DNA from 3 places in the Paenibacillus sp. NPDC058177 genome. Region 3 is predicted to be linked to each of the others. Evidence: riboswitches for the same ligand, from Rfam matches in the RefSeq annotation. Region 3 holds a riboswitch; each other region holds the start of a gene.
The links. A riboswitch is a leader RNA that binds a small molecule or an ion and turns the genes downstream of it on or off. The one in region 3 is predicted to bind cyclic di-AMP.
Positions count from the first base shown of each region.

Region 1: another riboswitch for cyclic di-AMP. It lies ahead of ACFVU8_RS24080 (hypothetical protein); the one in region 3 lies ahead of ACFVU8_RS22690 (TrkH family potassium uptake protein).
Region 2: another riboswitch for cyclic di-AMP. It lies ahead of ACFVU8_RS29395 (resuscitation-promoting factor); the one in region 3 lies ahead of ACFVU8_RS22690 (TrkH family potassium uptake protein).

Region 1 is NZ_JBHVVB010000007.1:111,216-121,507, reverse strand. Features, by position in the region: gene ACFVU8_RS24115 (Ger(x)C family spore germination protein) at 1-772, shown strand, start outside; gene ACFVU8_RS24110 (hypothetical protein) at 775-1,023, shown strand; gene ACFVU8_RS24105 (GerAB/ArcD/ProY family transporter) at 1,027-2,121, shown strand; gene ACFVU8_RS24100 (hypothetical protein) at 2,141-2,320, shown strand; gene ACFVU8_RS24095 (hypothetical protein) at 2,324-2,533, shown strand; gene ACFVU8_RS24090 (hypothetical protein) at 2,596-3,093, opposite strand; gene ACFVU8_RS24085 (hypothetical protein) at 3,367-3,666, shown strand; cyclic di-AMP (ydaO/yuaA leader) riboswitch at 3,663-3,849, shown strand; gene ACFVU8_RS24080 (hypothetical protein) at 4,055-4,474, shown strand; gene kdpF (K(+)-transporting ATPase subunit F) at 4,600-4,677, shown strand; gene kdpA (potassium-transporting ATPase subunit KdpA) at 4,736-6,412, shown strand; gene kdpB (potassium-transporting ATPase subunit KdpB) at 6,473-8,506, shown strand; gene kdpC (potassium-transporting ATPase subunit KdpC) at 8,541-9,119, shown strand; gene ACFVU8_RS24055 (histidine kinase) at 9,201-10,292, shown strand, end outside.
Region 2 is NZ_JBHVVB010000013.1:46,886-57,177, forward strand. Features, by position in the region: gene rsmA (16S rRNA (adenine(1518)-N(6)/adenine(1519)-N(6))-dimethyltransferase RsmA) at 1-257, opposite strand, end outside; gene rnmV (ribonuclease M5) at 254-805, opposite strand; gene ACFVU8_RS29395 (resuscitation-promoting factor) at 979-2,142, opposite strand; cyclic di-AMP (ydaO/yuaA leader) riboswitch at 2,426-2,653, opposite strand; gene ACFVU8_RS29400 (TatD family hydrolase) at 2,853-3,623, opposite strand; gene ACFVU8_RS29405 (HD domain-containing protein) at 3,678-4,961, opposite strand; gene ACFVU8_RS29410 (AbrB/MazE/SpoVT family DNA-binding domain-containing protein) at 5,268-5,522, shown strand; gene rsmI (16S rRNA (cytidine(1402)-2'-O)-methyltransferase) at 6,458-7,363, opposite strand; gene ACFVU8_RS29420 (tRNA1(Val) (adenine(37)-N6)-methyltransferase) at 7,360-8,130, opposite strand; gene yabA (DNA replication initiation control protein YabA) at 8,228-8,593, opposite strand; gene ACFVU8_RS29430 (PSP1 domain-containing protein) at 8,624-9,424, opposite strand; gene holB (DNA polymerase III subunit delta') at 9,563-10,292, opposite strand, start outside.
Region 3 is NZ_JBHVVB010000006.1:257,526-267,817, forward strand. Features, by position in the region: gene ACFVU8_RS22660 (DUF3891 family protein) at 1-6, opposite strand, end outside; gene sdhB (succinate dehydrogenase iron-sulfur subunit) at 235-999, opposite strand; gene sdhA (succinate dehydrogenase flavoprotein subunit) at 1,260-3,005, opposite strand; gene ACFVU8_RS22675 (succinate dehydrogenase cytochrome b558 subunit) at 3,117-3,782, opposite strand; gene ACFVU8_RS22680 (LysR family transcriptional regulator) at 4,222-5,124, shown strand; gene ACFVU8_RS22685 (potassium channel family protein) at 5,190-5,855, opposite strand; gene ACFVU8_RS22690 (TrkH family potassium uptake protein) at 5,870-7,228, opposite strand; cyclic di-AMP (ydaO/yuaA leader) riboswitch at 7,321-7,496, opposite strand; gene ACFVU8_RS22695 (GntR family transcriptional regulator) at 7,765-8,148, shown strand; gene ACFVU8_RS22700 (ABC transporter ATP-binding protein) at 8,148-8,879, shown strand; gene ACFVU8_RS22705 (hypothetical protein) at 8,876-10,292, shown strand, end outside.

The DNA.
Region 1 (10,292 bases), on a different contig from region 3:
GAAAGTCCTGACACCGCTGGAGAAAATCCCTGCAGAGGCGTTATTCTATTCGCTGGATACTTCAACCAAGGTCTGGGCACCAGTGGCTGCAGTGACCGTTGACACGTTGATGGACCAGCTCATGACTACGGGAATGAGTCCTGTGCTGCCGGGGATCTCCATTTTGGAGAATGATAGTTCGGATACTAAATCTGAGGATATGAGACTTATCGATCATCCGGTAAAACTGGGGTATTCAGGCATGGCAGTCTTTCGTAATGACAAGCTGATTGGATGGATGACCAAGGACGAAGGTAAAGGCTATAACTATATCAGAAACACGGTTAGCAGCACGGCAGGGCATTTGAAATGTCCGGATGGCAAGTATATTAGTCTGGAAATTATCCGCTCAAACACGGAAATGAAAAGTCGCCTGGAGGCGGGTAGACCTATCATTGAGATCAGCGCCAAAATGGAGGGCAACATCGGGGAATTGGAGTGCGGTCTGAACATTAATGATCCAATGGTGCTGGAACAGCTACAAGCTGCTGGAGAACAGGAACTGGAAGATTTGATGAGGAAATCGGTTGAGGTGGTCCAGCGCCGTTATAAAGTCGATGTTTTCGGGTTTGGACAGGTGATTAATAACGCATACCCCAGGCTGTGGAAGAAGATGGAACCGCGATGGAATGATGAATTTCCCCATCTGAAAGTGGTGTATAAGGTGGATGCTCATATTCGTAACACAGGCATGATCAGCAATTCGATTGAGCGTCGGATGAAGGAGAAATAGACATGACACTTACGATCATTGTAGTCAGTTGTTGGTCCCTCGCCATCGCTGCCTTCGAGCTCCCTCCATTGATCAGGAAAGGCTGGGCGCGAGAAACGCTAATTTTCACAGTTATGCTGGTTGCCGGGGCAATCGTCAGTATTGTGGCTTTACAAGGAATCCAGACACCCAGTCCAATGAGGGTTCCTGAGCTGATCTACAAACCACTGTATCAATGGATGCAGCACATTCTACAGGTAAAGGATGATTGAGGCATGGAAAACGGGAGAATCAGATCCAGACAACTTGCTGTGCTGGTCATCTACTTTATTATTGGTGATATGCTGTTGATCCTGCCTTCGCTTACAATATCGGCAGCTAAGCAAGATGGATGGATTTCCGGAGGGATGGGCCTGTTAATCGGATGGCCGATTGCCTGGTTTCTATACCGGTTCAGCCGCCTGTTTCCCAAACTGACGATTATTCAATATAACCGGCGCCTCTTGGGAAGATGGATCGGAGGGCTGATTTCTTTATTTTATCTGTACTATTATTTGGTCACCACAGCCATGCTACTCCGGGAAGCCGGCGATTTTCTCACTACGCAGATTTTTACGGAGACGCCGATTAACGCGATTCACTTCATGATGATCGTTACGTTGGTGTGGGGGACCAAGAGTGGACTGGAAGCTATTGCCCGGTCGGGAGAGACTTTTTTTCCACTGTATATCTTTCTGTTTCTGGCCCTATTCGTTCTGTTGCTGCCCCAAGCCGAATTGTCCAGACTCCAGCCTGTAATGGGTGAGGGACTTCGGGCGATTACACATGGTTCATTATACAGCAGCACCTTCACGTTCTGTGAGCTGAATACTGTGCTGATGTTTCTGCCTTATGTAGTTACCAGCAAGACTACGGAAAGGGATTATTTAATCGGCGTTTTCCTTGGAGGAATGGCTATCTGCTCTATTATTCTGCTTACCCTGCTTGTGATTGGACCGAATCTGGCCTCCAGCTATCTCTACGCTACCTATGCCGCCGCACAAAAAATCAACGTGGGGAACTTTCTGCAGCGGGTGGAGGCCATACTGGCTATCAATTGGATTTTATCTACATTTTTCAAAACAATCCTGGACTTCTATGCCTTCCTGCTCGGGACCGCGCAACTCTTCAAGCTACGTGATTATCGTCCGTTGTCTATTCCTGGGGGCATGCTTGTCTTCGGGCTGGCGTTCGCCATCACAACCAATACTGTTTATTTCGATTATATTGTTGATTATTATATCTTCTGGGATTTCACCTGTGCGTTTGTCCTTCCGCTGATGCTATATGTGGTGTACAAGTTCAGGAGCCAGACGATGTTAAGCAAGTAGTGAGGAAGAATCGTGGGCCGTGCGCATGTCTTCGCGCAGGGCTCTTAGCTGTATCTTCAGCTCCGGGACGGGGAGAGGCAGAAGTGGTACTGATATCTGCCAAGGGAAGGCCCAAGCCGTAGCGCAGTGCGGAGAGGACGAGCCGATCGCCCGCCGGCTGTCCAGGCTCGCCCGCCAGGCGTGCGGCGGGCGTACGTGAGCATTGCGACAGGCAGGTCCGGTAGACCTGGATGGAGCCGGGCAGGGAAGAACCAGGCGTAAGCCGGGAGGACCTGCCCAGCGCTGTGAAGGTGTGGACCGCAGCCTGCTCAGCGAGCTGCGGGTCCTTCAGCAGCAGGATACACAGAGTGTAGACGCTGTCTGCGTACTGCTCCACCAGCCCGCGGAAGGGGGGCAGGGAGGAGCGGGCTGATTTTGCGGGTAAAGGGGCGGACATCGTGCGCACCTTCCTTTCGAAGTGGAAGAATGTTGACATTACAGAATGGAATAATAGGCGACGGAGTGTTCCACCAGCCAGTCTGTGTCCAGGCTGATCCATGCTGGCGGCGATGAGGTAGCTCCAGGAAGTTGTTCCACGGATAGATGGAGCAGCTTAGGCTTTCGATTCTCCTGCCTGAACATTCCGGCAAGGACAGGCGGGTACAGAGTTGCCTGCAAATCCTGCAAGGCGGTCTGTACCATTGCAAACTGGCTCGGTTGCCAGCTCTGGCTGGTAACCTGCGTAACCCCGACAGCTTCACTCAGGCTACATTGCCGGATACACCGCAGAAAGTTACCCCATCTTACCAGGTCGACCCCTTTTCCCTCGGCTAGGATGCTGCACAACCCCCAGCCGCAGTCTCTCTGACAGGATAACTTCAGGATGATGTACAATGGTTTTTCACAATCGGCTGTGGAGCCATGGATAGCCGCGGAAGCAGGGACAGCAAAGATTTCTATTCGTGTCAGCTTATGATGTTGTTCTATGTCCACTTTGAATCCTCCCCGAAGCAGTAGCCCATTTAATAACTATAGCCGCCGTCATCACAACACGATACGCCAAAGTACACCCGCGTCAGGCTCTTCGGATCCAGAAGTTCTGGATGTGTACCAAAATAATAGTTGTTCATTTCCTTTTAGCTAATGATGTGATCGTAATCCGAATCATACGCCGCACCGCTTTCTTTTGTAAAAAGAGAAAATCTTTCATAGTAACGTCTATCCGCGGAATTTCAGCAACCAAGGGAGAGAAAGGGGACTAAAAGCATGTTTATTGCCCGTTATGAGGCCTCTATCTTCCTCAAGCACCGCTTTTCATATTTACACGGAAAACGGGCGAAAACCTTGAAATTCCATCCTTTGGAGAAAAAGAATTCTGTTCTGCCTAAAATTTTCGATAATCGTGACAAAAACGTGAAAATAGGAGAAATAGAGAGATTGAACATCAAGAAAGCGCTACCTGATATGAAAAGGGTTTTCTTTATGCATTATTTTGGCATCCTTGACGTTTTACAAGAATTCCTGCGCGAGAGTATGATTACATCTGTTTCAACCACAACCGAATAGTTGATCCGCTTAATTTCCGTCAAGGAAAGCGGGGGAACCAACAATCGGCAGCCGATGTGAGAGTCGGAGCCGGTTATGGGGTGAATCCTGTATGGATGCGTCAAATGTGCATCTGTACGGGTAGGGCGACTCTCACCGCCCGAATCCGACAGCTAACCTCGTAAGCGTATGTAGAGAGGATGAGTGCAATGTGACCGTTAGCGAGCCACAGAGGTAATCCTTTGTGGTTTTTTGCTGTGCTTTTATAAGCAAAACGCTTGTAAGGCAGCGTCTGGTGACGTGACACAGCCACAGATGGCTGTGCCCGAAAATGACGATAGGTCATGATCCTTTCGGAGATTTTCGTTGCCTCCTTGTTGTTGTACTAGAGCAGGAGGAGATAAGAGATATGGCGGATCAGATAGAATATGTGCTGGTATGCGCACCGACAAAAGCCGGAGAGCATTTTATCAAGATTTTAAAATTTAGAGGCATCCCGGTAGCAGGGTTGACGAACAATCAGGAGGAGAAGGAGCGTTTAGAGGAACTGGGAGTTGAGAACACTATTCTTGTAGATACCCGTCACCAGAAAACGTGGTTTCGTCCATCTTTTCCAGTAAGCCGTGTCTATCTGTTCGAGAGCAGCTTTACGCTGTGCTGCCGTTACATCCAGATGTGCCGGGCCTGGACCACACAGCCCATCTTTGTCATCACATCCTCCTTGAATCCCAGATTGGTCTATAAAAGACTGGGTGCAAGTTATGTCATCTATTCCCATAGCGGGGATGCCGTTTTTTTGGCGGATAAATCATCCCGTGATCAGGGATAAACAAAGGGGCTGGAAACAATGCTGGACCTGTATATGATTGCTGCGCTGGCCGTTACGTACGGCTTATTCTATGGATTTGTACAATGGTGTTCGGGTGTAGTCCGGGATGCAGGGGGGCATGAGCGGTGATTGTGATTATTGCTGTGACTGTGCTGCTGTTCATCTATCTGGTCTATGCGCTGATTCACCCGGAGAAATTTTAGCTACATCTAACGCGAGGAATGGGAACAGAAATAGAAGTCTTGCTAAGGAGGGACATTCATGGGCACTCTGCAAATGGTCGTAGTTATCTTAATCCTGCTGCTTCTGGTGAAGCCAGTGGGCACCTATGTGTATCATGTATTTTCGGGTGAGCCGAATCGCACAGACCGATGGTTTGGTCGTACAGAGAATGGCATCTACCGCCTGATAGGGCTGAAGCAGCGTGAAGGGATGTCCTGGAAGAAATACGCGCTAAGCTTCATTTTAACGAATATCGTGCTGGTAGCCTTTAGTTATATCATTCTGCGAGTGCAGCGGGGACTGCCGCTTAATCCAAATGGGATTTCTGATATGGAGCAGACGCTCACGTTCAACACGGTAATCAGTTTTATGACAAATACGAATCTTCAGCATTACAGCGGAGAGACTGGTTTGTCCTATTTCTCGCAAATGGCTGTGATTACGATGATGATGTTCACCTCTGCTGCCAGCGGCTTCTCCGTGGCGATAGCGTTTGTCAGAGGAATCACCGGGCGGGAATCGTTGGGGAACTTTTTTGAAGACTTTGTAAAAGCACATGTGCGGATTTTTCTGCCGCTGGCATTATTGGTAACGCTGATTCTGGTGGGCCTGCATGTGCCGCAGACACTGAAGCCTACGCTTGACGTCACAACACTTGAGGGCCAGACGCAACACATTGCGATAGGGCCTGTGGCTTCACTGGAATCGATCAAACATCTCGGAACAAACGGTGGCGGGTTCTTCGGGGCCAACTCGGCGCATCCGTTCGAGAATCCAAGTCCGCTTACGAATGTGCTGGAGATTCTTTCGATGTGGATGCTGCCCGCAGCGCTTCCGTACACGTACGGCATGTTTGCCAAGAACAAACGCCAGGGCTGGGTGATTTTCACCGCGATGATGACGCTCTTCGTGCTGCTGCTGGGGCTGAACTATTATGCGGAAACCCGTGGGAATCCGGCGATCAATGCCTTGGGCATCGAATCCTCACAGGGCAGCATGGAAGGCAAAGAAGTTCGCTTCGGGATTCCACAGTCCTCCCTGTTCACAACGGTAACAACCGCGGCGACCACAGGCAGTGTTAACAATATGCATGACACGCTGACACCACTGGGTGAGATTACGCCGCTGGCGCTTATGATGCTGAACAATGTGTTTGGCGGTAAGGGTGTAGGGCTGATTAATATGCTGATGTATGCGATTATGGGTGTTTTCCTGTGCGGACTCATGGTCGGCAGAACCCCGGAATTCCTTGGAAGGAAGATCGAAGCCAGGGAGATGAAGCTGATCGCCATTGCGATCCTGATTCACCCGCTCATTATCCTGGTACCGACCGCGGGGGCCTTCCTGACAGAGCTCGGCAAAGGTTCAATTACCAATCCGGGCTTTCACGGGATGACTCAAGTGTTATATGAATATGTCTCCTCGGCCGCCAATAACGGCTCCGGCTTTGAGGGACTGGCGGATAATACCTCCTTCTGGAATATAACGACCGGGATCGTCATGCTGCTGGGCCGATACGTCTCCGTTATCGCTATGCTGGCGGTTGCCGGGTCCTTGCTCCGCAAGAACACTGTGCCGGAGACTACTGGAACCTTCCGTACAGACAACGGCTTGTTCACTGGTATTCTGATCGGTACTGTTCTAATCATCGGTGCGCTGACCTTTTTGCCAGTCATTGTGCTGGGGCCGGTTGCCGAGTACTTGACCTTGCGGTAAGCAGTGGCTGTTCATGGCAAGCTTTGCTTAAGCAAAGCTTAGAAAGAGAGGGCGAACAAGATGAGTACTGCGAAAAGAAAAAAGCTGCTGACCGGACCGATACTCCTCAGCGCTGTGAAAGATAGTTTTGTGAAGCTGAATCCGGTGACTCTGCTGAAAAATCCGGTAATGTTCGTAGTCGAGATTGGTACCATCATCGTTCTGCTTATGGTGCTGGCACCCGGATACTTTCATGCCGAGCAGTCGATAGGTTTTAACATTACGGTATTCTGCATTTTGCTCTTTACCGTTCTGTTCGCTAATTTCGCCGAAGCGCTTGCCGAGGGTCGCGGGAAGGCCCAGGCCGATTCGCTGAAGAAGACCAAACAGGATATTACAGCTAATAAACTGGTCGGAACGGCAATAAAGACCGTTTCTTCCTCTGAGCTGCGTAAAGGTGATATCGTGGTCGTCAGCCAAGGGGAACTGATCCCGGGTGACGGTGAGGTGATTGAGGGATTGGCTTCAGTGGATGAATCGGCCATTACCGGCGAGTCGGCACCGGTTATCAAGGAAGCAGGCGGCGATTTTGGCTCCGTTACCGGGGGCACCCGGGTTGTCAGTGATGAGATCAAGGTACGGATTACGAGTGATCCCGGCGAATCATTCCTGGACCGTATGATCTCCCTTGTAGAAGGGGCCAAACGTCAGAAAACGCCGAACGAGATTGCGCTGAACACTCTCTTAATCAGTCTGACGATTATCTTTCTAATCGTTGTTGTTACCTTGCGGCCGATTGCCGGCTACTTGGGCATTGCGCTCGATATTCCGGTCATGATTGCCCTGCTGGTCTGTCTGATCCCGACAACCATCGGCGGGCTGCTCTCGGCGATCGGTATTGCGGGTATGGACCGGGTCACCCAGTTCAACGTGCTGGCTATGTCAGGGAAAGCAGTTGAGGCTGCCGGGGATATCAATACGATGATTCTGGATAAAACCGGAACTATTACCTTCGGGAACCGGATGGCAAGTGAATTTGTGCCTGTGGGTCAAGAGACCGAATCGGATCTAACGGCGTGGGCTGCGATCAGTTCCCTGAAGGATGAGACACCTGAGGGGCGGTCCGTGATTGAACTCGCCAAGAAGCTGGAACGCAGCTATGACAGCAGCCACGGGGACGGCGGTGAATTTGTGGAATTCAAGGCAGAGACCCGGATGAGTGGTATCGACCTTCGTGACGGACGCAGTGTGCGCAAGGGAGCCGTTGATTCCGTGAAAAAATGGGTATTGTCGAAGGGTGGGCAGATTCCGGGTGATCTGGACAGCCGCTCCGATGACATAGCCCGGCTGGGGGGTACTCCCCTTGCGGTTGCCGTAGACAACCGCATCTATGGACTCATCTACCTGAAGGACACTGTTAAGCCCGGCATGAAGGAACGGTTCGAAGAGCTACGGCAGATGGGGATTAAGACAATTATGTGTACTGGCGATAATCCGCTGACCGCTGCCACCATTGCCCGTGAAGCCGGCGTGGATGATTTTATTGCCGAGAGCACACCGGAGGACAAGATTGAGGTGATTCGCCGTGAACAGGCACAAGGAAAATTGGTGGCTATGACTGGTGATGGAACAAATGATGCGCCCGCACTGGCTCAGGCAGACGTCGGGCTGGCGATGAACAGCGGTACCACAGCAGCCAAGGAAGCGGCCAATATGGTTGATCTGGACTCCGATCCTTCCAAAATCATTGAGGTGGTCGCGATTGGGAAGCAATTGCTGATGACACGCGGGGCGTTGACGACGTTCAGTATCGCGAACGATATCGCCAAGTATTTTGCCATTATTCCGGCCATGTTTACCCTGGCAATCCCGGAGATGGAGGTCCTTAATGTTATGGGACTTGGCTCGCCAAGCTCGGCCATTATCTCTGCACTGATCTTCAATGCGATCATCATTCCGCTGTTGATTCCTCTTGCTATGCGGGGGGTGTCGTACAAACCAATGAGCTCGTCCCGACTACTCGGCCGCAACCTGTTTATCTACGGCTTCGGTGGCGTGGTTGTACCGTTCGTAGGTATTAAGCTGATTGATATGGTTGTAAGTATATGGATCTGACGGCTGATTAAATCAGGAAAAGGGTGAGGATGTCATGAAAAACTCTAATTTCTTTATCATTGTACGGCTTGCTCTGGTATTCATTGTTCTATGCGGGGTAGTTTATCCGCTGGCTACGACAGCTATTGCCCAGGTGCTCATGCCTTCTCAAGCTAACGGCAGTCTGATTAAAAATGAAGCTGGAGCTGTTGTTGGCTCGGAGCTGATCGGTCAGAACTTTACAGACCCGCGTCTGTTCCACAGCCGGGTGTCGAGCATCGAGTATAAAGCGGAGGCTTCCGGCTCGAACAACTACGGGCCCTCCAATCCGGATATGCTAAAGCGTACGAAGGATTTCATCGCACAGTGGCAGAAAGACAACCCCGATATCGCCCTGAACAAGCTGCCCGTGGATTTGGTCACCAACTCGGGATCAGGGCTTGATCCCCACATCTCCCCGGCTGCGGCGGCTGTGCAGATTCCGCGAATTAGCAAGCTGACGGGAATTCCGGCGGCGGAGCTGGAGCAGCTCGTAGCGGCGCATACACAAGGGCGTGATTTGGGATTGTTCGGCGAAGAACGTGTGAATGTGCTTGAGCTGAATTTGGATGTGCAGAAAGTGATGAAGCCATAGAGTGAAGTCAGAAGTCAGCATCCCTGCCCGAGGTCTGTAATTGGGTAGGGATGCCTGTGCTATGCAAGGGAGAGGATCTGCATGGGAACATTCCGGAGAAAAACACCGGAGGAGCTGCTGTTGTCCTTATATGAGCTGCATCGCGGCCGTCTGAAGATTTATATCGGCCCGGCAAGCGGGTCGGGCAAGACGTATCAGATGCTGCGCGAAGGGCAGATGCTTAAAGCGCAGGGGATTGATGTGGTGACCTGCGCGGTCTCCACCCATCAAAGCCCGGAGACGTTGGATCAGCTCCGCGATCTGGAGCGGATTCCCAGCATCCATTGGCACAAGAAGGGGATAGAAAAGAAAGATTTGGATGTAGAAGCCATCTTGCAGCGTAACCCGGAGGTTGTGCTCACGGACGGCGCGGCACACCGGAATCGGGAGGGAGCCGAGCGGGCAGGGCGGCTGGAGGATATCCAGTTCCTGCTGAGCCATGGCATCAGTGTCATCACTACAGTGAATGTCTATGAAGTGGAGGGAGCTGCAGAGCTGGTCCGGCAATGGACGGGGATGAAGGTGGAACATTTTGTTCCGGTGAATGTACTTGCTCTGGCCAATGAGCTGGTACTTGTGGATGTGACCCCAGAGAAGATTCTCCAGCGCTTGTCCGAGGGCCATCTGGGCGGAGAAGCCAGCACTCATCTGTTTAATAAGGGCAATCTGGGCAAGCTGCGGGAGCTGGCCCTCCGTCTTGTAGCTGAGGATGTGAATCACTCCTTGGAGAAGCATAGGGAGGAGCAGGGCCTTCAGGGCGGAGCCGGCATCGCTGAGAAAGTATTGGTTTCCGCACAGTACTACTGGAATGGCTCGATTCATATCCGCCGCGGGCAGCAGATTGCCAAGCGTCTGAATGCAGAACTGGAAGTGGTGTCGTTCTGGAAGGAGGGGCTTGCTATGCCCTCCAACGCAGCCACCTTTAAGCGTTCGTTATGGAAGCTGACCGATAAAATTGGTGCTTCCATCAAGGAGATTCCCTTCCGCTCGAGGAGAGAGATTCCTCTTCTTCTAGTGCAGTATGCGACAAAGAACAAGGTTACCCGAATCGTCATGGGCCACTCCAAACAAACAGCGTGGCAGGATTTTTGGGAAGGCTCGATCGCGAGCACGCTGTTGAAGCAGATCCGCAAT
Region 2 (10,292 bases), on a different contig from region 3:
GGGATCAGCCGTCTGTCGATTTCGACCGCCGTTACTGCACCCGCCGTTTGTGCCAGGCGCTCTGTCAGCGCCCCGATTCCAGGACCGATCTCCAAAGCACCTGCAGTATCGTCCAGTTCAGCAGCATTTACAATTTTGTCGAGAATATTCTGGTCAATCAGAAAGTTCTGGCCCAAACTTTTTTTGAATGAGAATCCGTACCGTTGAATGATTTCCTTTGTCCGTTTAGGGGTTGAAACGCTCTCTTTGTCAGTCATGAAGTTATGCCTCCCTGTTCAATTTGGGCGAGGGCTCCGGCAAACTCCTCCCGCGTAATACCAAACATTGCAAGCCGCTTGAAGAGCTGCTTGCCATTGCAGTACCCAATACCAAGCAGATTGCCAAGTGCCATCCGCCGCTCTGCGGCCCGGGGATGCACGAGCATACCTGCCGCCATCAGGTCATCCAGCCCGATCAGGGCCGGTGCGCCCTCAAAGGACGTATGTACATGTGCCAGCGCGTGGCGAATCGCCTCAGGTGTAGCATTCTCCACGCCAATGTCACCCTTGCGGGTCGCATCCTTCTCGGGGATGAAGGCATGCTTGCAGCCTGGCACCTTGCTTGAAACGATCTTACGGATACGCTCTCCTGCATGGTCCGGATCGGTTAGAATGATTACCCCCCGCCGCTCCATGGCGAGCGCGATTTTGGCAATCACCTTCTTGTCCACCGCGGAGCCGCCAGTCTCAATGGTATCAGCCTGTACCGCCCGCTTGATGGCTATCGTGTCGCTCTTGCCTTCGACAACGATCACTTCCTTGATCATAGTGTTGACTCCTTCTCGTAAACGCAAAAAGAAGAGGATTCGCTCCCCTTCTTTTTGGCTAAAGAATGTATAAGTGATGAGCGGTAGCTCTGCGATCATTTCATGAGCACATGTTATTCTTAACTGCTACCCTCACTATAGCTGATTCAACCTAATTTTGCAAAAGCCAGGACTTAGTTAAGCTCCGGTTTTACAGGTCCAATCACATACACCGTACGCGACTTGCGTCCGAAGTTACGTGCATGGTTCAACGAATCGTAGTAGACATCCACCTTATTGCCTTTGATAGCACCACCAGTATCTTCTGCACGGCGGAAGCCAAGGCCTTCGATATATACCCACCAACCGATAGGAATTACATTAGGGTCCACTGCAATCGTACGTCCTTCCGTTACGCGTGTGCCGGAGGCGGTACGAGTTCCAATTCCCGGTTCTTCTGAAGAATAAGCAGTCATCGAGACGTTCTTGATTAATTTCTTGTATTCAAAATTGACGCCCGATTTAGTGGCGACATTGCTGCTCTTGGCACTGGTTTTTGTTGAAATGGTAGCATTAGCTGTTTTGGAAGTTGTTGTTTGGGCCACTGTAACAGGTTTAGGGAGAGGCTTTGTGCCAACGGCGATAATCTTGTCTTTGGTCACCGTCTGAACTTCTTTCCCAACCATACGCATGGAAGCCAGTTCACCGTCTTGATAAATCTTTTCGATGTGCTGGATCATGACGCCTGGTGCGCCCGCCTGTGCCACTCTAACTGTTCCCTTGGTAAGGGAGGGGTCTGCCGTCTTGATGACTCGATATGGCAAGTTCGTTGTCCGTTGTACAGTTTGTTTGTTAATGCGGACAATCTTGATATCCATATTGGCAGAGATAGTGGTATCTAGCGAAGGGAAAATCTTATCATGGCCTTCGAGGGCAATACCCAGCTTCTTGATGGCCTGACCGATTGTTTTCTCGGTCGTATAAAAAATCTTTTTTGCACCATCCGCAGTAAGACTGAATGGCTGCGCACGGTTAATCACGACACGGTCGCCGTCTTTTATTTCATCACTAAGGCCTATAGATAGTTGATCATGCGGCTGCAGCGAAATTTGCTCTTTTGCTAGTGCATCACTGAGAATCGCTTCACGCGTTTCCAGAGACTGCGTTTTCCCGTCAATTACTAAAGTGATCTGCTTGCTGCTTTGACCGTGCACGTACAGCAGAATGATCAGCGTGATCAAAATCGATAACACGCCGGCAAGTGAAAGTACGCGAAAGTTCACTTGTTCCCACCGTAAAGCGTAAGACCTGCTGGATGATTGCGAATCATGGGATACTTCTGGTTGGAATACGCCCATTCTCTCCATCCTCCTTACATAGCCCCGTCGTCAGCTGTATACCAAGATGACTGTTATCATTCGGACGAAACTATTCGAGATTGTCACAGGACACGCTATTTGCAATACCTTTGCGTCTCCTGCTCATGGATCGCCTGCCCGGCATAGTGCTCCCCCCACATCTGTTATATAACAGTATGCAGGGTACATGCGCAATATTCAAAATAAAAGAAGCCTAAAAGAGTTCTATGAGGACTCTTTCGTGGCTTCTCCGATGTCAGAATACGCGGCTCATGCACGAGGTTTCCTCTCTTACTTTCGCTTACGGGGTTAGCTGTCGGGTTCGGACGAAAGAGAGACGCCCTATCTCGGGTCACCCGCTCACGGCGGTTGCCCTAAAATTCACCCCAAAGACCACGTGAAGAAATCAACTACTGTCTGCGGCATTCTAAGCTGTACTTGATGTGCTCTGTATACGGCAAACAATATTGGTTCCCCCGTTCTCCATACGGAGACTCAGCGAGACGATCCATGATAGCGTGGGCTGTCACTGTAACAACAGCTCACTGCACTGAAAAGATGATATCCTGTTTTGATGCATGTTGTAAAGGACGATTCAACCACGTTTACGCAAATATATGGTTAAAATATTGTAATATTCGGCTGTTTTTTTGTTAAAAAAGTTTAATACATCGGCTATACTCTATTTTTCACCGTGTTTCCTCCCGATTTCACTCAATGACAAATCGTTCCAGTGCGTTCGCATACGTAATTTCAGCCAATTCCTCCCAAGTTATCCCTTTAATTTCTGCCGCAGCTTCTGCCACCAACTTGACATGAGCGCTCTCATTTCGCTTCCCACGGAAGGGGTGTGGCGTCAGATACGGGGAGTCTGTTTCGATCAATAAACGGTCCAGCGGCGTCTGCGCCAGCACCTCTTTGGGAACCCTTGCATTCTTGAACGTTATCGGTCCTCCGAAGGATAAGTGGAATCCCAAATCCAGGCACATTTTCGCTGTTTCCCAGCTACCCGAGAAGGAATGCATTACACCGCCAACCTCGTTAGCCTTCTCCTCGCGAAGAATTCGCACTACATCCTCATGGGCCTCCCGATTATGAATACAGATTGGCATTTTCAGCTCGCGGGCTAGTCCGATCTGCTTGCGGAAGACCTCGTGCTGCACGTCCTTCGGTGAGGTATCCCAGTAATAATCGAGTCCGATCTCACCAATGGCGACGACCTTTTTGTGGCTGCATAGCGAGGCAATCCAATCAAGGTCCCCCTCCTTCATGTCAATCGCATCCTGTGGATGCCACCCCACTGCTGCATAAATATAATCATACTTTTCTGCGAGCTGCATCGTGGTTGGGATCGTCCCCCGATTGAATCCGATATTAATCATTTTGCTGACACCGGCCTCTACCGCACGAGCAATGACCTGTTCGCGGTCCTCGTCGAATTGCGGGGCATCCAGATGGGTATGTGTGTCGAATAAGTACATGTACTGTTGTCCTCCCGGTCTTGGTCTCTATGTTCAAAAATAACTATTTAATCTTTATTTTGCGAATATTTCAGCAACAGAGTCAGGCAGTTGTGAAAGCGCCTTATTCAGCTTATCTTGAGGAAAATATAGGTGATATCTTCCACGGTGAATGCCGCTGATGGAACGTACAATATCTGAAACCTCCGAGATTTCACGGAGCCGATCCTTCCGGTCAAGCAGCAATATTTGATTGCTGTCAAAACCCTCTCCTGGACGAAACACATCATACGGAAGGTCTGACGGAAAATCAATTTCCAGATCATATTCCGGGTCCAGCCCGGCTCCCGCAAAACTGCGGCGGATTTCGTCAATCGTCTCCGGATTGAGACTCTCCGTCTCCACATATTTATACAGTTTACGATGAATAAACCGGCTGCACAAGTCGCTTAGCAGTCCATCCTCCTCCAGTGTCCATTGCATGAAGGCCGTTTGAACTAACGCTTCATCTAGCAGCAAATACTGCTGCACTGTCACTTCCCCCTGAAGCAAGTCACCTAGTGGATGAATCATAAATTTAAAATTATACCCCTCTAAGTACAGCTCTTTGGCCCGGCGGAAAATCTGTCTTAAAATAATTTCAGAACTCCGGGTTACCGGATGAAAATATACCTGCCAGTACATTTGATACCGCGACATCAGATAGTCCTCTATCGCATGCATTCCTGATTCCTTAACTACAACTCTTCCATTATAGGGACGGAGCACCCGCAGAATTCGATCGATATCAATCGTACCGTAATTCACACCAGTGTAATAAGCATCCCGCAGAAGATAATCCATCCGGTCAGCATCGAGGGGACTAGACACCAAATTGACAACAATTGCGTGCTCATAGGTTTTGGCGATAACTGAAGCGACTTTCTGAGGGAAATCTTCCTCTACATCCCTTAGAATATTGGTGATTTCTGTGTTCTCCAGAATGATCCGGCACGTCCAGTCCTCATGGTTCATTTCAAAAGCTTCTTCTATAGAATGGGAGAACGGTCCATGCCCCAAATCATGAAGCAGCGCTGCACAGAGCGTGAGCAATCGTTCTTCCGGAATCCATCCTTTATATCCACTTCGTTCAAACTGGGAAATAATTCGACGTGTAATTTCATAGACACCAAGAGAATGCGAGAATCGGCTGTGTTCTGCACCATGGAAAGTCAGATAAGAGGTACCTAGTTGCCGAATCCGGCGCAAGCGTTGGAATTCCTTAGTATTAATCAAACGCCAGATGATTACATCCTGCACGTGAATGTAATTGTGAACCGGATCTTTGAAAACCTTCTCTTCTGTGAGCGGCTTCTTCATGAGATCAACTCCTTCATCTAATTTTAATTAGTCATTTCGCTCTTGGCGGTATATAATGGGTAATAATGTCGCACTTTGTCGAATTATGACACAAAATGAGTGGTTGAATCGACAAAATTTATTTATGTAATTTTTGGGTGGTTTTGCTTCAAACCTAACAGCACTGTACATTTCCATAAAATTACCCTAAAATTCGTTAGAAAAAAGGTTGACTGTTTTGGGAATCGTTGGTATTATGGATATCATAAAACAGTGAAGAATGTCGAATAATGACGCTTTTGATATTTGAAAGGGGCAACGATGGCTATGATGAAATCAACAGGAATTGTAAGAAAAGTAGACGAACTGGGACGGGTTGTTATTCCAATTGAATTGCGCCGTACGCTTGGCATTGGTGAAAAGGATGCGCTCGAAATTTACGTGGACGGTGAGCGGATCATGCTTAAGAAATATGAGCCTGCCTGCATCTTCTGTGGCAATGCCGAGAATGTAACTTATTTCAAAGGAAAAATTGTTTGTCATGAATGCATTTCTACTATCCCTACCCCTGTGACAAACTAAAACAAATAGTATATAATAAGAATAAATCAAATTGTTAATTCTAACCTTTTTATATCTCCTTGGCCCTCCGTTTATGCGGGGGGCACTTTTTTTGTGGGGACACCCTCCCAAACCCTCCCTGTAGGGAGGGCCCCAAAGGGCTGCCAGCCCTCTGGACACTTGGAAGGGCACACCCGCGGACAGTGCGGCAATCGCGGACGGAAGCAGGCGGTAGTGGTAGGCCCGGCCCTGCGGGCCTCGTCATGCGGCGCGGATGGGTGAGTTACTACGAACGGACTGCGGCAGCTCTCCCTTTGGGAATCGCATTGCGTCGACGGTGATCCGTACTTTTAGTGCGGTTCGATGAGTTACGGCGTGTGGACTGCGGCGGCTCTCCCTTCGGGAATCGCCTCACTTCGGCGCCGGGTGATACGTCTAACCCCGAGTGAGCTACACACAGCGGGGATGGGTCGCTCTCCCTTCGTGAATCGCTGGCGTCGGCTATAGGCGTACAGCTGATTCGGCGAATGAGTTACGTCGTGCGGATTGCAGCGGCTCTCCCTTTGGGAATTGCCTTACGTTGGAGCCGATGGGACTTCTAACCCCGAATGAGCTACTGACGACGGGGCTTGATCGCTCTCCCTGCGGGAATCGGCTTAACTCGGCTATAGGCGTACAGCTGATTCGGCGAATGAGTTACGTCGTGCGGATTGCGGCGGCTCTCCCTTTGGGAATTGCCTTAGTTAGAGCCGTTGGGACTTCTAACCCCAAATGAGCTACTGACGACAGGGCTTGATCGCTCTCCCTGCGGGAATCGCTGGCATCGGCGTTTAGCATTACCTCTCCAAAATAACCGCTTAATGTTTTCCCAATGTTCCCTCAGCATTATCTAACATCATATAACTCATCCAATTTATACACTTAAATCCATTTTAATGAACGAATCTTCTAGACTGCTATTCCCGCTCCAGCAGCGCATTATAAATATCCCGTTTGGCGACGCCGCGGTCGGAAGCCGCTTTTTTCATAGCTTCTTTACGGGGGATGTCGTTGGCCTCGTAGTGGGCGACGTGTTCTTCAATGCTCAGCTCGCGCCACCAAGCGGACTCGGCAGCAGCTGCCTCTTCTTTACTCTCGCCCTCAACGACAATGACATATTCCCCAAGCGGAGGATGCTCAGCTAGCCAGGCGCTGCACTCTTCAATCGTTCCGCGCAGAAATTCCTCGTACCGCTTGGTCAGCTCGCGGGCCAGAACGATACGGCGGTTGCCGAACGCCTCCAGCAAATGCTCCAAGGTCTTAAGTACCCGATGCGGAGACTCATAAAACAACAGTGTTCCCTGGGCAGAACGCAGAGGGGATAATACTGCACGAATGTCTTTTCGCTCCCGGGGCAGGAAACCGGCAAAAGTGAAAGTTGTCGTCGGCAAGCCGGAAGCGATCAACGCGGACAATGCAGCGTTCGCACCCGGCACTGGAATGACCGGAATACCATGACTAATAGCAAGCGCAACGAGGTCAGAACCGGGGTCAGAAATGGCCGGCAAACCAGCGTCACTGACAAGTGCCAAATTTTTACCTTCTATTATATAGCGTATCAGCTCCGGCCCACTTGCCGCCTTATTATGCTCGTGATAGCTGAATAACATGGATGGGGTAATTTCAAAATGGCTCAGCAGTTTTCGCGTATTTCGTGTATCCTCAGCAGCGATAATATCGCACTCCTGGAGGGTGCGCACAGCACGATAAGTCATATCCTCCAAGTTGCCAATCGGTGTAGCTACAAGATAAAGAGATCCGCTCCCTTCTGGACGCCCTCCATCTTTGCTGTTTTGAAAACTACTCTGGCAAGATATTGTCATGATCTACCCTCTCCGGCTCCAAAATAGATGTCCATGATCTCCGGACAATATTCATTGTTCTCATTATAAACGATCAGCGGCGGCTGCAAACGCACCTCCGGCTTCCCGTCACGCGCTGCTTCGATCAGCACCATATTCGCTTCAAGATGTGCACGCGGATGCACAAAACGGATACTTTTCGGCTCCAGTCTATACTGCCGCATCAGGCTGATAATATCTGCAAGACGCTGCGGCTTGTGTACCATACTCACCTTACCTCCAGTACGGACAAGCCGGACACAGGCCTGAATGACCTCCTCCAGTGTACAGCCCAGTTCATGACGGGCCATCGCCTGGTGCGTGTTCATTTTGAGATCACTCCCGTTCAGCGGCATGTATGGCGGATTCACGGTGATTGCATCATATACGCCATAGCCAGCCACTGTATGCAGCTCCCGCAAGTCGCCTTCATGAATGAAAATCCGCTCCTCCAGACCATTCATAGCCACACTGCGGCGGGCCATGTCAGCAAGACGAGGTTGAATCTCGATTCCTTCTATAGAAGCACTAGTACGTGTAGTCAGGAGCATAGGAATAACGCCATTACCGGTGCAGAGGTCAAGCACTCTTCCACGCGGCGGAATACCTGCGAATCTGGCCAGCAGCACAGCATCCATCGAGAAGCTGAATACCTCATCGCTTTGTATAATATGCAAATCATGGGTCAATAAATCATCCACTCGCTCCGACGGAAGCAGAGGAATGGCTGAATCTTTGAACGAATTCATCTTGTAGCTCTCCTTACCCTTGAAAAATTGAAATACCATAAATCTCTTCTAGATTACAAAAAAACCGTAGGCGTAAATCCCCTACGGCTGGATATCCTCATTTATTAAGAAAAGAAAGACAGAACAGACAATCACCCTCTGTACGCAAATGCCCAAAGTAAACATTACAGATGTGGAAGCCCTCATGGTATAGACGGGCCAGGTTATCATAACCTTCCCCGACAACCTCCTCTGTTCCTTCGCTTGCCGCCAGAAGCGCTTCTGCTTCCGCCGAATCCACGTTAGGATCTAGGGGTGCTTCCCTCTTTAATATTTTTCTAAGTTGTTCATTTTCGAGACTGAGCCTTTGATTGGCTTCCATCAGTTCTTTTACCGTCTGTTTCCATTCGCCAAGATTGGCGCGCATCGTTTCCATCTGCGCTTCCATATCCTGCATGTGTGCAAATATATTTTTCTTCTCCAAGTTTCCACCCCGAAAGTAACCTTATATGGTTTACTTGACGACAACATCATCCATTGGAAGTTCCTTCACTTTGCCCACTTCAAACAGCTGCACATGAATCGTACGGTTTCCGGCATTAATGCCTACAACCTTGCCTTCCCCTAAAGAGGTAATGACCATCTTACCGACTGCCGGCATTTCTTCCTTCACACTTTCATAATTATCATGCTCAAACTTCAAGCAACACATAAGCCGTCCGCATAATCCGGAAATTTTGGTCGGATTGAGCGAAAGGTTCTGATCCTTGGCCATTTTGATAGATACCGGCTCGAAATCGCCCAGCCAGGATGAACAGCAGAGAACCCGCCCGCAGGGACCCAGTCCACCCAGCATTTTAGCTTCATCACGCACACCAATCTGCCGAAGCTCGATCCGGGTACGGAAGATACTAGCCAGATCCTTGACCAATTCACGGAAATCGACACGTCCCTCAGCCGTGAAATAGAAGATGATTTTGTTGCGGTCAAACGTGAATTCGACATCCACCAACTTCATTTTAAGGCCATGATCACGAATTTTATTTAAACAGGTGGTAAAGGCATCTTTTGCCGCACCCTTGTTCTCTTCCACCACACGTGCGTCGGTTTCACCGGCAATACGCATGACTTTCTTCAGAGGCAGTACAACGTCAGACTCCTGCACCTCTTTTTTGCCAATGACGACTTTACCGTACTCCACCCCACGTGCCGTCTCAACAATCACGCACTGATCCCGTTCAATCGGAAAATCCAGCGGATCGAAGTAATATATTTTACCCGCTTTTTTGAAGCGGACACCTACTACGCTGTACAAAAATTAACCCCCTTGTTTGCCGGTAAAAGGAACCTAAGGGCAAGTCCGCTCCCTGGTAATGCATGCTTGTCCTTCCTCATCGGTTACACCAATACTTCCAGGCTGAAGCGACATATGGAGGATATTCATAATTATCCTTTAGCTTTCCAGACGGATTAAGAACTGCTCCAGACAAAGCTGGGCATTGGCATTGGAGCGCAGCTTTCTTTTGCTCTCTGCAGCAAACTCCATGTATCCAACCCACTGTTCCGTAGTCCGCTGACGGGCATGTCTGGAAATAAAGTCTAACTGATCTATGAAAACGATACTTTCGTGCTTTCGGTACAGGAAGTAGAGCATATCTTTGAACCATAGATGGAACATGCTGAATAGAGTATCCAAATGTTCACCGAGCCCGGTCTTGAACAGCTTCACCCCCGCAGTTGCAAGCGCGGAGCTGCCTTTGCCCAAAGACTCCTTTGCTAATTGTAACACTAGATTTCTCATTTCTGCAAACCAATTCTGTTCCAAAAGTTGCCTGCAGCCCTCAAGACCAGAGGTCAAGGATACGGCGCAGCGGGCCAAGGGAAGCGGAACTCCGTCAGAAGCAAGCGCCTGCAGCATTAGATCCGGATGTACAGGACTGAATGGGATACGCTGAGTTCGCGATTGTATCGTCGGCAGAAGCGCCCGGCTATTATCCGAGATCAGAATGCCCACTGCCGGTGCCGAAGGCTCCTCAAGAAACTTCAGCAGACTATTGCCGGCTTGCACCGTCATTTTGTCCGCTTCATCTATAATGTAGATCTTGGGATTAACACCTTCGGACCGATATGAGAACATTCGCTGCAGTTCACGAATCTGATCAATCTTGATGCTAGCTCCATCA
Region 3 (10,292 bases):
AATCACATCTATTCCTCCCCAACTCTTCCTGCTCTCTGGCTTACATAAACTATAATGATTATATCATAGTTGGATATGATGACATAAATCCAGCAGGAAAGCGCTTTTATAATAGACTTTATGGATATTTACGCTAAAAAGTGCAGGCTCAAACCCGTCTGCTAAAAAAAACAGACAGCCACCCCGCAGCAGATGGCTGGGAATGGCTGTCTGTACTGCTTAGCAGAGTGCCTGTTACACACCCAGCCAGCGTTTGAACATATGTTTTGTAGTCTGCTTGTTAATCTCGGCAATCGAAGTTGTCAGTGGAATGCCCTTCGGACAAGCCGCCACACAGTTCTGCGAGTTACCGCACCCGTCAATCCCGCCATCGTCCATCAGTGCTTCGAGGCGCTCTTCAGCATTCATCTCGCCCGTTGGATGGGCATTAAACAACCGGACCTGAGAGATGGCTGCCGGACCGATAAAATCGGTCTTGGCATTGACATTCGGGCAGGCCTCCAGGCAGACGCCACAGGTCATGCATTTGGACAACTCGTAAGCCCATTGCCGTTTCTTTTCAGGCATACGCGGTCCCGGACCCAAATCATAGGTACCGTCAATAGGAATCCAGGCTTTTACCCGTTTAAGCGCGTTAAACATCCGACTGCGGTCAATGACAAGGTCACGCACCACAGGGAATGTCTTCATCGGTTCGATCCGGACAGGCTGTTCCAGATTATCAATCAGGGCCGCACAGGCTTGGCGGGGCTTGCCGTTGATGACCATAGAGCAGGCACCACACACTTCCTCCAAACAGTTGGAGTCCCAACATACCGGAACCGTATTGTCGCCCTTGGCATTGACCGGATTACGCTGAATTTCCATCAGGGCGCTGATCACGTTCATCCCCGGACGGTAAGGAAGATCAAATTCCTCTGTATACGACGAGCTTTGCGGATCATCCTGGCGGGTGATAACAAACTTTACGTTTTTGGGAGCTTGGGCTGTTTCCGCCATCATCGTTACCTCCTAAAAGTGTTGTGAAGTATACGCTTCTTAAATCTCACTAACGATCTACCAATAGGACTGTTTGTTAAAAACATCCATCTATGCACTAGTCACCTAATTAACAGGAGTTTCTAATGTTATTTCTACGCTTCTGCCCGTATTGCTCAAAATAGCTGGAAACCTTCCTGTTAATTCCTCAGGAATTTGCAATCCTCGATATCAGGAGCAGTCTACATCCAGCCCTTGCCTGGCCATGTTACGCTTTCCGCTTACTTGTCCTTCGAGTAGTCGCGAATCCGCGGCGGGATCAGTGAGACATCCACGGCTTCGTAAGAAATCTGCGGGCCTTCCGCAGTCCACTCCGCTTTGGTTGTCTTCAGGAACTCCTCGTCGTTGCGGTCAGGGAACTCTGGCTTGTAGTGTGCCCCGCGGCTCTCGTTGCGGAGCAGTGCGCCCAGCGTCATCGCCTCGGACAGCTCCAGCATGTTCCACAGCTGGCGGGTGAACGCGACGCCTTGGTTGTTCCAGCGTGACGTATCGTTCATGTTGATGTTTTGGTACCGCTGCTTAAGCTCCTTAATTTTGCCGATTGTCGCTTCCAGCTTGGTGTTGTGGCGCACCACCGTCATGTTGGCGGTCATCCATTCGCCCAGTTCCTTGTGAATGACATAGGCATTCTCGTTGCCCGACATCCCCAGGAGGGATTCATATTTATCGACCTGCTTCTTGTGGAAGCCATCGAACACGGTGGAAGAGATATCCTGCACCGATTTCTTCAAGCCTTTAATATATTCAACCGCCTTCGGCCCGGCGACCATGCCGCCGTAAATGGCGGATACCAATGAGTTCGCGCCGAGGCGGTTCGCTCCATGGTACTGGTACTCACATTCCCCAGCCGCGAAGAGGCCCGGAATGTTCGTCATCTGGTTGTAGTCGACCCACATGCCGCCCATGGAATAGTGGACCGCCGGGAAGATTTTCATTGGAATCTTGCGTGGATCATCGCCCATGAACTTCTCATAGATTTCGATAATCCCGCCCAACTTAACGTCCAGCTCCTTCGGATCTTTGTGGGAAAGATCGAGATAGACCATGTTCTCTCCGTTAATGCCGAGGCCTTGATCCACACAGACATTGAAAATTTCACGGGTCGCGATGTCACGCGGCACCAGGTTACCGTACGCCGGATATTTTTCCTCGAGGAAATACCATGGCTTGCCGTCCTTGTAAGTCCAGATCCGTCCGCCCTCCCCGCGCGCCGATTCCGACATCAGCCGCAGCTTGTCGTCGCCCGGAATGGCTGTAGGGTGAATCTGAATGAACTCTCCGTTCGCGTAATGCACACCCTGTTGATAGACGGCGCTGGCCGCAGTACCTGTGTTAATGACAGAGTTGGTCGTTTTGCCGAAAATAATGCCGGGACCGCCGCTGGCCAGAATTACGGCATCGGCCGGGAAAGTCTCGATTTCCATCGTCTTCAGATTCTGGGCGCTGATTCCGCGGCAGACGCCGTCGTTATCAATAATGGCCGAAAGGAATTCCCAGTTCTCGCTCTTGGTGACCAGACCCTCCGCCTCCCAGCGGCGAACCTGCTCGTCAAGTGCGTACAGCAGCTGCTGACCTGTCGTCGCTCCCGCAAAAGCCGTCCGGTGGCGCTTCGTGCCGCCAAACCGGCGGAAATCGAGCAAGCCTTCCGGCGTACGGTTGAACATAACGCCCATCCGGTCCATCAAGTGGATAATGCCGGGCGCCGCTTCACACATCGCCTTGACTGGCGGCTGATTCGCTAAGAAGTCTCCACCGTAGACCGTGTCGTCAAAATGCTCCCAGGGCGAGTCGCCCTCGCCCTTGGTGTTCACGGCACCATTGATGCCGCCTTGGGCGCAGACAGAGTGTGATCTTTTGACAGGGACAAGCGAGAATAGATGAACATGCGCACCGGACTCGGCTGCCTTGATGGTCGCCATCAAGCCGGCCAGACCACCGCCCACGATAATGATGTCTGCTGTTGCCATGATAAGTTCACTCCTAACAGTTTTGTCAGCATATGCCGCATCGATCAGCTTCGTACAAAACCCGCTTCAAAAGCACACGCTTACCGAAAATATGAAAAATCTACTTTTAATTTAGATAAAGGTTTTCAATGATTGCAGGGCAGTAGCAGTTGTCTGGAACTCACTGTCACGGAAAGTAACCAGCGATACCAGGAACATAACTGTTACGATTACGAACAGCCCCAGGCAGATCACGGAAGATACGCGCTGCGAACGCGGCCCGACGGTAATACCCCAGCTGATCAGGAACGACCACAGACCGTTGGCAAAGTGGAAGGACGCCGCCACGATCGCGATGATGTAGAATGTAAGCAGCAGCGGCTGTGTCACAATATTGTGCATCAATCCGCCAAGCTCCTCGTGCTTCACATTGCCAAGCGTCACTTGGAAACGAGTCTCGAACACATGCCAGACGATAAAGATAAACGTGATAACCCCTGTGACCCGCTGCAGCGTATAGCGCCAGTTGCGTTCCAGCTTAAAACGGTTCAGGTTTGGCTTCGACTGGTAGGCGATGTACAGACCGTATACCCCGTGGTACAGCAAGGGAAGCCATATACCGAACAATTCCAGGAAGAAGACGAGCGGCAGGCTGTTCAGCCACAGCACACTGTCTGTGAAACCGGAAGCGCCACCCTCAACTGCCGAGAAATTCGTCAGCATGTGCTCAAGAAAAAAGCCCCCGAGCGGGATAACGCCGAGCAAGGAATGAATCTTTCTGGAATAAAATCCTCTCATACTGGTGTGTCCCCTTTCCGATTAAAACAGCGTTTTCATTAATGAGCATTTACCGCCGGGACTACTTCTTGAAACAGCGCATGATGACATAAAAAAGGGTATCTCCCGATTTGCAACCCGCTATCCCTTGTGTTCCCGGACTTTGATTATTTATTCACAAAGTGTGAATATCTTGTGTCACTTTTCATGTTACTCTTTTTTGTCTTATAAGGGAATTGCAATATAATTATTAATCGTTATACAATTAATGCATAAGAATGTTTTTTATGTGATAATGATTATCATTTACAGCGCTTTTTTTCCTTTTCATTCCTGAAAGCACTACTTATCTGTGATTCAACCCTCAATCGTTCTATGCTTTTTATCACTTCTTATACCGGCAGAATAAGGCACAATCCTGACAGAGTCATACCTTGTATTATTACGGGAGGAAGACACTATGTTTGACGATCTGGATATATTCGCGGCAGTGGTGGAGCATTCCAGCCTGAACCGGGCTTCACGCCAGCTTAACCTGTCACAACCCGCCCTTTCCCGCAAAATCTCCAAGCTGGAGGAGAGGCTGGGCGTTCCATTGTTCAACCGGTACGGCAAGCGCTTGGAACTCACCGAGGTTGGCCGCCTCGCTTACACCTATGCGCTAGAGCAGCGACAACAGCGTTCCAAGTTTCTGGAGGCGCTCTCAAAGTTCAAAGAAGGCGAACCCCAGCTTGTTACGCTGGGGGCCAGCCTGACCACGCTGCAGACTACACTGCCGCCGCTGGTCAACACCTATATGGAGAAGTATCCCGCTGCCGAACTGAAACTGATTACCGGAAAGACGCATGAGATTGTCTCCTCGGTCAGCGAGGGCAAGTGTGATGTAGGAATTATTGCTTCCTCCATTCAGGAGCCCGGGCTGCGCTGTATTCCGCTCTTCGAGGATCAGCTCCGCCTGGTGGTCTCCAGTCAGCATCCGCTCACTCTGCTGCCCAAGCTGAGCATGGACCATCTCTCACGCCTGCCGATGATCCTGTTCTCCAAGGGAACCTGGTACCGCCGCCTGACCGACGATTTGTTCCAGCGCTGCGGTATTGATCCCGATGTGCGCATGGAGATCGATTCCTTCGAGGCGATCGTCCGGCTGCTGCCGACGGCGAAGACCGCGGCACTCCTGCCCAAATCCTATCTGCGTCCCGAGCTGCTGAATGGCAGCGGGCTCGTCTCGCTGCATATCAAGGAGCTGGAGCAGACCCAGCGGACTACCTGTCTGATCTACCGGGACGGCGGCGGGCTAAGCGGTGCTGCCCGCTCACTGGTGCAGGTGACAGAAGAAGTATTCCTGCCAAAGCTGACCGATTGAGAAGAGGCTTTGCTCTAAAAAACCCGCCTGCGGACAAGCCGCAGACGGGTTTTTGGCATAAACAATTACAGGTTAACGGCTTCTTCCTCAAATTGGTCAATACCCTCATTGGAGCCGATGACGACCATAATATCACCTTCGTACAAGGAATCCAGCGCAGTCGGAGCGACGATAATTCCACTCTCCCTGTTGATGGCAATGATGCTGCACCCGTATTTGGCCCGGGTATTCAGCTGGGACAGACTCTTGCCATCCATACAGGATGGAACATTCATCTCGACAATTTTATAATCCTTGGATATTTCGATATAATCCAGCAGATTGGGAGTGACTAACTGGTGAGCCACCCGAACCCCCATATCCCGCTCGGGGAAAATCACCCGGTCCACACCCAGTTTGGTCAAGGCGCGTCCATGAAGAATAGATATAGCCTTGGCCACCACCTGCTTGACACCAAGCTCCTTCAGCAGAATGGCTGTCAGAATACTACGCTCCATATTATCGCCAATGGCTACAATACCACAGTCAAAATTTCGGACACCGAGCGAACGCAAAATGCCCTCGTCTGTGGCATCCGCCATCACCGCATGGGTGAGCTTGTCGCTCATCTCCTCCACCCGTTCTTCCAGATGGTCCACTCCGAGCACCTCATAGCCCATATCCATCAGCTCAAGCGCCAAGCTTGAACCGAACCGTCCCAGCCCAATTACTACAAATTGCTGTGGTTTCATCTCCCGATAACTCCTTATCCAATAATCATTTTGCCTTCCGGATACTGATACAATGGTTTACCCTGTTTTGGGCCAAGTGCATAGGCCAGCGTCAATAGTCCCAGCCTGCCAGCGAACATAGTGAGACAGATGAGGATTTTGCCGACTAACGACAGCTCCGGCGTCAACCCCATGCTCAGCCCCACGGTCGCGAAAGCCGAAGTTGTCTCGAACAGAATCTCCAAAAAGTCGCGTCCCTCAGTCGTCGAGAGCACCATAGATACAGTGACAATCAATAGCAGAGCGAGCAAGGTGATGGTCAGTGCTTTGAACACCCGCTCCTGTGCCAGCCGGTAACGGAAGAATACTATATCCTCACGCCCACGCAGCATGGAGATTACAGCGCCGATCATGAGCGTAAAGGTCGTTGTTTTGATCCCACCCCCGGTAGAACCGGGAGAAGCACCGATAAACATTAGAATCACGATAAAAAATTGCGTGGCCTGACGCAGCCCGGAAATATCCAGCGTATTAGCCCCGGCCGTACGCGGTGTGACCGACTGGAAGAATGCAGCCAGTATTTTCCCGCCGATGTTCAGGGAGCCCATGCTCCGCGGATTCGTAAATTCAAATACAAAAATCACGAGCGTGCCTGCCAGAATCAGCGCTGCGGTTGTGGATAATACCACCTTGCTGTGCAGCGACAACCTGCGCTTGCGCCGGTAATCGACGATATCGGCAATTACGATAAACCCAAGCCCACCGGTGACAATCAGGAACATGACAATCAGATTCACTACAGGATCATTGACATATCCCATCAGGCTGCGGTAATGGCCGAACAGGTCAAAACCTGCATTGTTGAACATGGAAATGGAATGGAACAGTCCAAAGTAAATCGCCTTGCCGAGCGGCATATCAAACGCCCAGCGTATCGACAGCAGCAGTGCCGCACTCCCCTCGATCATGAGTGAATAGATCAGCACCCGACGGATGAGCCGTACAATGCCTTCCATCGAGTTCTGGTTCATGGCCTCCTGCAGAATAAGCCGGTCGCGCAGCGATATTTTCCGCTTTAACACCAGAGCAAAGAGTGTTGCCATCGTCATGAAGCCCAGGCCGCCAACCTGAATCAGGATCATAATGACGGTCTGCCCAAAAAGGGAAAAATACGTGCCGGTGTCCACAACTACCAGCCCCGTAACACAGGTAGCAGAAGTTGCTGTAAATAGCGCATCTATAAAGTTCAATGAATGTCCCGTCCGACTGGCAACCGGAAGCATCAGCAGCAGCGTACCAATCAAAATGATCGCCGCAAAACCGAGTACCAGCGTCTGGGGCGGGGAAAGTTTCAATATTGTGAAACGGTTCAACCTGGGGAATGGCGAAACCAAATCCTCACCTCTCACTATAATAAATTGACGTTGTATATCATTAGAATGCCAAACAAAAAAAGCACTGGATCACCAATGCCTCTCCCCTTGGTTCCTGCAGTGTTCTGAAGCCTACGAGGTTAGCTGACGGATTCGGGCAGCTGCAGTGCCCTATTCGTTCCCGGAACGAAATTCACCCCTGAAGATCGGCGCCCAAACTTACGTCTATATGCACCTTTCACTTCTTATGGTTCCCCCGTTTTCAATTGAAATTCGGCTTATATCTAATTGCATTCAAATTATATACGTTCTGTCCTGACATCACAAAGACACTATTAAGTATATTTGGATAAAATAATGTCTTAAAGAGTGACCGGGAACACAGGAGACCCTGTTCTCATTCCTTTTCCGTGACTTTCCTGTAATTGCATCGTTTTTCACGGTTTCATGAATATATAGAACTTTTAACCTTGAAATTGTATGGTGAGGAATGATACACTACACACAACAAGTGTATGACCTATACCCATACACATTATTCCTACTAGGGGGAAGACATGGAAGAATCTTTGGAGCTGCTGCCGCAGCAATTTCAGATCAATCCCTCGCGTCCCATCTATGAACAATTCGTCGAAGCCATCCGGGGCCGGATTGTTACCGGTATCATCCCGCTTGGCTCGCGTCTGCCATCCGTGAGGGATTTGGCAGCCGACCGAGGCGTGAATCCCACTACAGCTGCAAGAACTTATCAGGAGCTGGAGCGAATGAGCCTGATTGTCACCTATCGTGGACAGGGTACCTTTGTTACGAGGGAACAGGATGTCATCGGGGAGGCTCGCAAGGAAATGATCCTGGAGGCCGTGCGGCAATTTAAAGCTGCGGGCGCCAGCCTGGGGCTGTCAGCAGAACAGATGCTGCAATTTGATAAGGAGGAATCTTGATGCGTACGAATAAAGATATTTCATCACTGCCGGAACTCAAGGCAGCCGTGCAATGTCAGAACCTGACGCTCCGCACGAGGAAAAAAACAATTTTGGACGACGTAAGCTTTCATATTCCCCAAGGCAGTATCACTGGACTGCTCGGTCCTAATGGTGCAGGCAAGTCTACCCTATTACGCCTGATCACCGGACTGGCTACACCAGACTCCGGCTCCGTGAAGATTTTCGGCGAACCTGCCGGCGTAGACCGTCTAGGACAGTTATCCCTGCTGCCGGACCGCAGCAGCCTGCCTGGATGGCTGACTGTAGGGCGCTGGCTTCACTTTGCTGAAGGCATATATCCCGATTGGGACAATGTGAAGGCAGAACAACTAATGGGTCAGCTTTCCGTTAAGAGGGAATCCCGTATCTCAACCTTATCCCGCGGGGAAGAAGCCAGACTGCAACTGCTGACCTGCCTGTCCCGCAAAGCTCCGTTAGTCATACTCGATGAGCCCTTCACTGGTGTGGATCTCATTTCCAGAGAGGAAATTGCATCCACAGTTGTGGGAGAGATGGCTGATGGTGAACGTACCTTTTTGATTGCTACTCATGATATCCGGGAAATGGAGCTACTGTTTGACCGCCTAATTCTAATCGGTAACGGACGGATACAAGGTATTGAGGATGTGGAACGGCTCCGTCAGTCCGGTCATTCCGTTGAATCCCGTTACAGGGAAGTGTTCGCATGACAGCGCTTAGAGCGTTAACAGATCTGGAGTACAGCCGCTATAATCCGTTTAAGTGGGGCCAAAAATCTTTTTTGGGGATTACTGTAGCCCTATTCGCTCTGCTCTTGGGTATCGGATGGTATCTCTTTCATGGCAGACAGCCTTCCCTGCAAACTCCTTTTACAGCAGGCACCTTTCTTATGGTAGGGATCATTATGTATCTCGCTTCAGTCGATATGCTGTTGTTTACAGTCCATAGTAGCCGGGAGTGGATTCTGAATTTCCCGCACCCCCGCAAGCTACTTCTGTATGCCAAGGCGATCAGCCTGTTTAAGCATGGATTGTATCTTGCTTCCATCGTTATAGCTGCTAATATCGGACTGTATGTACTCTTCAACCTGACAGGACACTATGAGCACCTTCTGTTCAAAGAGCTCATCCTAACAGTAGTCGCTCATGCACTCTTTATGGCTTCGATCTTTCCGCTCGCCATCGTATGCGGATTGCTGGCAGGAACCATTCTTATGGGCTGGAAAATGCTGCTGTTCGTTCCCTTTTCATTATTATGGCTGTCTCCATTGATGGCTTTGTCCACCTACTTGAACTCCACTGCTTTGAACGGTGAGCAATTACAATACCTGAGTCCGTCCTATATCCTGCTGTATACGGTAGGAATTCTACTGATTGGCTGGCCTCTGAGCTACATGCTGATCCATTGGATTGCCAAGGCTGGTCTCGAAAGAATGAGTGAGATCCGATATAATTTCCTGGCCGTACAGCTTCCGATTGTTAAAGAGCAGAACACTATAAAGTCGTACCGGCGTTCTTCCGGATTCCAGGCACTGTATCAACTGGAGCGCAGCCGTCTGCAGTATTTCGAAAGATTACTACCCATTAAGGTGATCAAGGGAGTCGTACTTGCTGGGGCGTTTATCTTGTTCTACCTGTTCCCCGAAGACGATCAGTTTGTACTGACTCTGACCAAGATGCAATTTATCTTGCCTGTGCTGGTAGCTTCCATATGGATCATGTGCAAGAGCGGGGTGGAGCACAAGCAGCTGAATTGGCGCCTCTCTTTTCCCCATCCTAGACTGCTGCTTATAACATCTAGTATCGTCGCAACAGGGGTCACCGTCCTTCGCCTACATCTGATGCTGAGCATAGCCACTCTGGCTGGAATCGGGGCAGCTCTCGCAGGGGGAAGAACCAATTTCGCTTCTGTTACTGATTATCTGCATTGGTTTGCATACATCTTCTTAACATCAGCACTGATGCTCATCCTATCCCTCTGCCTGGTGCAAATCAGCTATTATCTGATGAAATCAAAGATACTGATCGGACTGATCTTCCCGCTGTATATGATCATTGCGCTTCAACAAACGATTGTGAATAATACCTTTCTCCCGGAAAATATACAAATCGGACAGACGCCGA